Regions from separate parts of the Paenibacillus haidiansis genome, predicted to be linked through region 1. Evidence: predicted binding sites of a transcription regulator. Region 1 holds the regulator's gene; the other holds the start of a gene.
The links. The regulator Rex, encoded in region 1, represses fermentation and respiration genes when NADH is low (regulators of the CRP and FNR family bind a similar motif). The targets are predictions, from matches to a motif close to TTGTGAAATATTTCACAA.
Positions count from the first base shown of each region.

Region 1 (4,213 bases):
ACCGGCTGGCGGAACAATTGTTTGCGCTCATGCCGGAACGCAGTGATGCGGCCCCCGGCGACCCCGGACAATTCGTGCTCCGGCTCTTGCAGGACAAGAAGCCGAAAGTCTGGGAGGCGCTTTCCGCGATCGAGAATCAGATCTATACCACGCTTTCCGATACGATCCGCAAAGGGGAGCGTCTGCTTGCCGAGCTGAAGGACGACGACAACGATTACGGATTCGACAGTTTAGTCACCGATATCAGCGGCCTGTTCAAGGATCTGGCCGGCGAGCGCGACGCCCTGCGGTTCTTCATGAAGATGGACGATGCCAATACGGTCTACTGGCTCGAAGGAAACGGCACCTATCGCAGCAAATCTCTGCAATTGTTTGCGGTTCCGATCGATGTGAGCACGCAGCTGAAAGGATTTTTCTTCGATAAGAAGAAAAGCGTGGTCATGACTTCGGCTACGCTGTCGGTGGATAAATCGTTTCAATATATGATCGACCAGCTTGGGCTCGGGGAAGCGGCGGAACAGGAGCGGCTGCTTACGGCGATGCTTCCCTCGCCGTTCAATTACCGCGAACAGGCGCTTGTGGTCATCCCGCGTGACTTCCCCAGCGTGAAGGGCAGCGTGGGCGACGATCATTTTGTGCGTACGCTGGTGCAATCGCTGGCCGATACGGCGGTCGTCACGAAAGGCCGCATGCTGGTGTTGTTCACTTCCTACCGGATGCTAAGGCAGGTATACGATCCGCTCAAGGAGCTCTTGGCGGAGCAGGGAATTACCGTGATCGGGCAAGGCATGGACAGCGGAAGCCGGACCAAGCTGACCCGGCGCTTTCAGGGACAGAACGCCTCCGTGCTGCTGGGAACCAACAGCTTTTGGGAAGGAGTGGACATCCCTGGAGAAGCGTTGACCAGTCTCGCCATCGTCCGGCTGCCGTTTCAACCGCCCAACCATCCGCTCGTTGAGGCCAAGAGCGAACGGCTGCAGCAGGAGAAGAAGAATCCGTTTATGAAGCTGTCGGTTCCTCAGGCCGTGATCCGGTTCAAGCAAGGCTTCGGACGGCTGGTCCGGTCCTCGCAGGACCGCGGGATCGTGGTCGTTTACGATACGCGCATCTTGGAATCTTACTACGGAAAGTATTTTTTATATTCTTTGCCTGGACCGAAGATGGAGCATATGCCGCTTGGGCAGATGGTTCCTCGCATTTCGGAATGGCTGGATGTATAAAGAGCGAGATTTATAAAGAGTGATGAATAAGAGCGGTAATTGTTGTTCAAATCGCGCCAAATAGGGGGATAACCAATGAAAACGGAAAAAATTTCGGATGCTGTAGTACGCAGATTGCCGGTGTATTTGCGGTTTCTCAATGAATTGAGCCGCCGTGAAGTTCCGACGGTATCGTCCCAGGAGCTGGGACAGAAGCTGGATCTCAATCCGGCGCAAATCCGCAAGGATCTCGCGTATTTCGGCGATTTCGGCCGCAAGGGGATCGGCTACGATGTGCCCTATCTGATCGAAAAGATCAGGCAAATTCTCAATTTGGACCAGCAGATCAACGTCGCTTTGATCGGTGCCGGTAATCTCGGTCAGGCGCTGTCCAATTACAATGCTTACGTCAAGGACAATATGAAAATTGTGGCCGTTTTTGATTCATCGCCCGCCAAAATCGGCACCATGATCAACAACATCGAGATTCAGCCGATCGAAGAGCTGATCGAAACCGTAAAGAAGAAAAATATCCGTATCGGCATTATTACGGTACCGGACGTAGAGGCACAACGCGTGGCCGACCAGCTTATCGAAGCGGGGATCGGGGCGATCCTCAATTTTGCTCCGATCATCATCAAGGCCCCGGCCGAAGTGCGCGTGCATGCGGCCGATTTCACAACCGATTTGATGAGCTTGGCGTATTATTTGGATGGGGGAAAGGAAACAACCAATGACGACTCGAAAATGGCTGATTAAAGATGGAACTTTTGCCGTACTTGACCGGGAAAACCCGGTTCTTCGCGGCTATATGCTGATTGAAGGCGACACGATCGCCTATATCGGCGAAGACCGGCCTGTGGGAGCGGAAGGAGCCGAAACGTTCGACGGCAAAGGCCTGCTGTTTCTGCCGGGCCTGATCAACACCCACGGCCATGCCGCGATGTCCCTGCTTCGCGGTTATGGCGACGATATGGTGCTGCAGCAGTGGCTGCAGGAGAAAATGTGGCCGATGGAAGCTAAATTTTCGGGAGAAGACGTGTACCGGGGCACGGCACTGTCGGTTCTGGAAATGCTGAAAGGCGGGACGACGACGTTCCTCGATATGTACGACCATATGGATCAAGTGGCAGCCGTAGTCGAGCAGTCGGGCATCCGCGCCGTGCTGACGCGCGGCGTGATCGGTTTGTGTCCGCCGGATGTGCAGCAGCAGAAGCTGGATGATGCGGTGGCCTTCGCCAAGAACTGGCACGGCAAGGCGGACGGGCGGATTACGACGATGATGTCTCCGCACGCGCCTTATACCTGTCCTCCGGATTATATCGAGAAAATCGTACAGGCGGCGCATGATCTGAATCTTCCGCTTCATACGCATATGTCGGAAACGCGCGCCGAAGTCGAGCAGAATGTGGCCGATTACGGCGTTCGTCCCGTTCAGCATCTGCTCAATCTCGGCTTGTTCAGCCGCCCGGCACTGCTGGCGCACGCCGTGCATTTGACCGACGAGGAAATCGGGATTTTAGCGGATCACCATGTCGCCGTGTCCCATAATCCGGGCAGCAATCTCAAGCTGGCAAGCGGCGTGGCGCGCGTGCCCGAGCTGCTTAAGGCCGGGGTCACCGTCTCGCTCGGCACGGACGGTCCGGCCAGCAACAATAACCTCGACATGTTCGAAGAGATCCGCCTGGCGGCCCTGATCCATAAGGGAGTTTCGGGCGACCCTACGGCCGTTCCGGCAGCGGAAGCGCTCCGAATGGGCACGGAATACGGAGCTAAATCGCTCTTCCTGTCCGATACGGGCAAGCTCGCCGCCGGGATGAAGGCGGATTTCATCGCGCTGGATACGGAGCAGGCTCATTTCCTGCCGCGGACCGATTATATTTCGCATGCGGTTTACTCCGCCGGTCCGAAGGATGTAGAGCATGTCTGGGTGAACGGCAAGCAGGTCGTCAAGCACGGAGAATGCCTGACCTTGGACGAAGAGAAAGTGCGGTTCGAAGCGCAGGCGGCTTTTGAGGGCTTGCTCGCTCGATGATTAATCCGGCATTGGGGAAAGGAAGAGAGGCTTGAGAAACAGAACCAAATGGATCCTGCTCTCCATTGTGATTTTGGCGCTCGTGCTCATCGGCCTTCACCGTTATTATCTCTATATTCAGCAGGAATTACGGCAAGGAGAGGACGCGGCCGTTCAGCAGGCCCGGCAGGAAGCGGGGCTTCAGGAAACGACGAAAGTGTGGAAGTCCGTCTGGGACAAAGTCTGCTGGGTCATTCAGGGTAAGGATGAGAATGGCCGCGAGGTCATGATCTGGCTGCCGGAAGGCGGACAGCCCGAAATAAAGCCGCTGTCCGAAGGGGTATCGGAAAGCCAGGTGCGCGAGATCATACGCGACACCTATCCGGGAATCGAAATCGTCAGATTAATGCCGGGTATATATAACGATGAGCTGGTCTGGCAGCTTTTTTACAAGGAAAATGCCCATCATTACTACCGTTTCTTCCGTTTCGGCGACGGGACGCCGCTGGAAGAAGTATTCACATTGCCTAATCGGTAGTTTTTTTGAAAAAAATATAGCCTTGCCAAGGACGCTGTATAAGTGACGGTCTTTGGCAAGGCTTTTTTTAATGATTTTAATTTAAATTTTAAAATATATTCACACTCTTCATTCGAAATAGTATATACGATATGATATACTCTAACTTGTAGAAAATTTATAGATAGACGATAATGACTTTTTGATATATTCGATTCAAAATTTACAGCAAGGAGGACATTTACGTGAAACTGCGTATTGTACCGATTGTGGCTAGTGTGGCAGTGTCCGCGCTGCTGTTGTTCGGAGGATGGTTCGCTTATAAAGAGTGGGTCGTCGAAGGCCCTTTTGAGCATAAAATCAGCCAATACGACGGCGTCAAAAGCGTTCACACCGATATTACCCAAAAACAGGCGGTGTTGAAACTCGATTTGGAGCCGGGCACGGATTTTGGCAGTCTCGTCAAACAAATTGAGACCGATG
Region 1 covers NZ_JAZHPZ010000001.1:135,564-139,776, reverse strand. The annotation lists gene dinG (ATP-dependent DNA helicase DinG) at 1-1,220, shown strand, start outside; gene V3851_RS00600 (redox-sensing transcriptional repressor Rex) at 1,296-1,958, shown strand; gene V3851_RS00595 (amidohydrolase) at 1,933-3,234, shown strand; gene V3851_RS00590 (cell wall elongation regulator TseB-like domain-containing protein) at 3,266-3,751, shown strand; gene V3851_RS00585 (hypothetical protein) at 3,976-4,213, shown strand, end outside.

Region 2 (4,213 bases), on a different contig from region 1:
ATCCGGATATCTTGTTTCTTGATGAGCCGCTCAGCGGATTGGACGCCAACAGCGTGATGGTGGTCAAGGAGGTTCTCGCGTTGTTGGCCGCGCAAGGGAAGACGATTTTTTATTCCTCGCACATCATGGACGTTGTCGAAAAAATCAGCCACCGCATCATTTTGCTGGCCGATGGACGCATCGTGGCCGACGGCAGCTTCGAGCAGCTTAAGGGTCAAGTCAGCGGAGGCTCACTGGAGCAAATTTTCAATCAATTGACGGGCTTTAACGAGCATCAGGACATTGCTGAGCAGTTCGTCGCGATTGTGCAAGAGGTATAGGGGTATGGGCGAGATGAAATCGTTGGTGGTACTGGACCGCTTTAAGGGACTGTTCGAAAAGCTGGGTTTCAATTATCCCGCCATGCGGCGCATACTTCAAATCAAACTGCTGATGGACGGAAGAAGGGCCCCGACGATCGTCGGTAATTCCCGCAAAAAGGATAAGAAAAACCAGTTCATCGGTTCTCTGTGGCTTTACCTGCTCATGGGCGGATTCTCTTCCGTCTTTCTGGCAATCGGCAACAATTCCTTTTTCCAGGTGAGCTTTATATTCGGCATATTTATGTTCATGATCATGACCTCGCTGATCGCGGACTTCTCTTCCGTATTGCTGGATACCCGGGACCGGAGCATTCTGGCGACGAAGCCGGTGGACCGCAGAACGATCGCCATGGCCAAGACGCTGCATATTTTATTCTATATGTTCTTTGTGACCGGAGCGCTGGCTATCGTTCCGCTGGGGGTAGGGGTCGTCAAGCATGGAATCGGATTTGCCCTGCTGTTTCTGATTGAACTGATTTTAATGGACCTGCTGATCGTGGTGTTCACCGCGCTGATTTATCTTGTGATACTTAAATTTTATGACGGCGAGAGACTGAAGGATCTGATCAACTATGTTCAGATCGGACTCACGGTAGCGCTTGCCGTCGGCTATCAGTTCCTGGTCCGATTGTTTGACTTCATGGGTCTGCAAGCCGAATTGCAGCCGGAATGGTGGCAGTTCCTGATCGTTCCGGTGTGGTTCGGGGCACCGTTCGAAGTGCTGCTGCACGGGAACGGCCAGAGTATGCTTGTGCTGCTGTCGCTGCTGTCTGTATTTGTGCCGATTCTGGCATTTTTGTTATATGTCAAGCTGATGCCTTTGCTGGAAAACAATCTTCAGAAGCTGTCCGATCCGGGCCGCGGCAAAAAAGCGGGGCAGGGGAAATGGCCGAAGCGTCTTTCGCGTCTGTTATGCGCAAATCCGGAGGAGGAAGTATTCTTTCGCTTTGCGTGGACCATGCTGGGAAATGAGCGGGAGTTCAAGCTGAAAGTATATCCTACGCTCGGGTTGTCGCTTATTTTCCCGTTCCTGTTTATGTTTATGAATGGAGCCACAGACGGGCTGTACGGGCTTGCGAAGACAAGAATGTATCTGTTTATATACTTTAGCGCCCTGCTTGTGCCCACCGTTGTCATGATGCTTAAATACTCGGGGAGTTACAAGGCGGCCTGGATTTACCGGGCACTGCCGATCGGAGACATGCTTCCGGTTTACAGGGGGACGCTGCTCGCCGCCGCAGCGCGGCTAATTATGCCGCTGTATGCGCTGGAAGCCCTGATCATGGCCCTGTTGTTCGGAGCCGATATTTTGCCCGATCTGCTTGTGGCCGGCTTGGCTATTCTGGTATTCACGGTACTATCCTTCGCTTACTTAAGCAAAGGGCTTCCGTTCTCGGAGCGGTTTGAGGCGGCGCAGCAGGGAGAGGGGGTCCGCATGATTCCTTTATATTTCCTGCTTGCGGGGTTGGGGTTCATCCATTTCATGGCGACTAAAGTCAGCTACGGCATTTATGTCTACGCGGCGATATTGCCGGCGGCCAATTGGATATTGTGGCGCAAGCTGTTCGGTAAGCTGAGCAGGAGGGAATAAAGAGGGCTCAACACTTTTACGGAGGAAAGGCATGAACAGAACCTACCAGCATTCCCGACAGGCGCAAAGAATAGAAGGGCCGAGAATCACCCGGGAGAAAATAACGATCCGGCATATGATCGGCATTTATTGCCGGGGTGCCCATAAGAAGAGCCGGAGCCTAGATTCGCTTGGAGGGAGGTGGCGGAGGACAAGCTTCAAGTACGCCGATGACCGCATGGGCAGCGGCTTGTGCGAGGAGTGCAAGGAACTGGAGCGGTATGCGATGAAGCGCCTCTCGTTTTGCAGGTTCGGGGAAGACAAATCGACCTGCGTCTCCTGTCCGGTTCACTGTTACGCCCCGGTGCAACGGGATATGATCAAACGGGTGATGCGCTATGCCGGCCCCCGCATGCTGTTATCTCATCCCGTTCTGACGATCCGGCATATGATCGACGGGAGGGCGCGTATCGCGCTGACAGAGCTCGATTAACGAGGTCTCCTAGTCCAGACACATATTTTTCACACCTTGCTTTGCAGCGCGAAAACCGCATTGGAGCAAGGTTTTTTTATATAGTTCACAAATGTGACATTCGTCATGTGATTCTTGTCACAAAATTATTACTTTTTCACCGTGTATCTTCATTTTTCCGTGATAGAATTCACATTAGATAAGAATTAATATTGATTGGAGAAAGTAGGGGTAAGAATTATGGAAGCGTTAGTGCTGGCAAGACTTCAATTTGCGGCGACGACGATTTTTCACTTTTTCTTCGTTCCTCTGTCCATCGGTCTCGTTCTGCTGATCGCGATCATGGAGACGATGTATGTCGTCAAAGGCAAAGAGGAATACAAGCGGATGGCGAAGTTCTGGGGGAAATTGTTCCTCATCAACTTTGCCGTGGGCGTTGTCACCGGGATCATTCAGGAGTTCCAGTTCGGGATGAACTGGTCGGATTACTCGCGGTTTGTAGGTGACGTGTTCGGTGCCCCGCTGGCGGTGGAGGCTTTGTTCGCCTTCTTTATGGAATCCACCTTTATCGGCCTGTGGATCTTTGGCTGGGACCGGTTGTCCAAAAAGGTGCACATGATTTGCATCTGGCTGGTGGCGCTGGGAACGACGGTATCGGCATTCTGGATTCTGGCCGCCAACTCCTTTATGCAAAGACCGGTTGGCTACACGATCAACAACGGACGGGCGGAAATGAACGACTTCTTTGCTTTGATCGGCAACGGCCAATTGTGGGTGGAATTCCCGCACACTGTACTGGGGGCCTTTGCTACCGGCGCATTCATGATTACGGGGATCAGCGCGTATAAAATGCTGCGCAAGCAAGATGTTCAGTTCTTCAAAAAATCGTTTACGATCGCGGTCATTATCGGCCTTGTCGCATCGTTCGGCACCGCGCTGGCCGGTCATCAGCAGTCGCAATACCTGGTGAAAACCCAGCCGATGAAAATGGCGGCGGCGGAAGGACTTTGGGGCAAGAGCGGCGACCCCGCTCCTTGGACGGTTTATGCCCATATCGATACGGATAATGGAAAGAACAATTTTGAGATTAAAATTCCGTATTTGCTCAGCTTTTTGTCCTACAGCCAATTTTCCGGCGAAGTCAAAGGGATGAATGAGTTGCAGGCGGAGTACGAGCAAACTTACGGGCCCGGCGATTATATTCCTCCGGTAAAAACGACCTTCTGGAGCTTCCGGATTATGGTCGCGGCCGGATGCTTGATGATTCTGCTCGGCATGTACGGCGTATATCTGGCTTGGCGCAAAAAGCTGGAGCGGCCGAATAAATGGTATTACCGCTTGATGCTGTGGGGGATTTCGCTTCCGTTCATCGCCAATACGGCGGGTTGGGTAATGACGGAATTCGGCCGTCAGCCATGGACCGTATTCGGTCTGATGCAGACGAAGGACAGCGTGTCGCCGAGCGTAACCTCGGGACAATTATTGTTCTCCCTGATCGCTTACTGCGCAATTTATACCGCTCTGGCGATCGTGATGGTTTACCTGTTCGTGAAAACGATCAAGAAAGGCCCGTATGCCGAAAACCACACGGACGACAAATCGACGGATCCATACGGTAAGGAGGGATACCATGCTGTCTCTTAATGAGCTTTGGTTTGTGCTTGTGGCCGTCTTGTTTATCGGTTTCTTCTTCCTCGAGGGCTTCGATTTCGGGGTCGGCATGAGCACGCGTTTTCTGGCTAAGAATGATATGGAGCGCCGTGTGCTGATCAACTCGATCGGCCCGTTCTGGGATGCCAACGAAGTATG
Region 2 covers NZ_JAZHPZ010000013.1:125,886-130,098, reverse strand. The annotation lists gene V3851_RS20865 (ABC transporter ATP-binding protein) at 1-320, shown strand, start outside; gene V3851_RS20860 (hypothetical protein) at 334-1,953, shown strand; gene V3851_RS20855 (nitrous oxide-stimulated promoter family protein) at 1,985-2,425, shown strand; gene V3851_RS20850 (cytochrome ubiquinol oxidase subunit I) at 2,645-4,048, shown strand; gene cydB (cytochrome d ubiquinol oxidase subunit II) at 4,035-4,213, shown strand, end outside.
Region 2: a site for Rex is predicted at 2,531-2,548, ahead of V3851_RS20850 (cytochrome ubiquinol oxidase subunit I). Genes of this name have one in related genera too.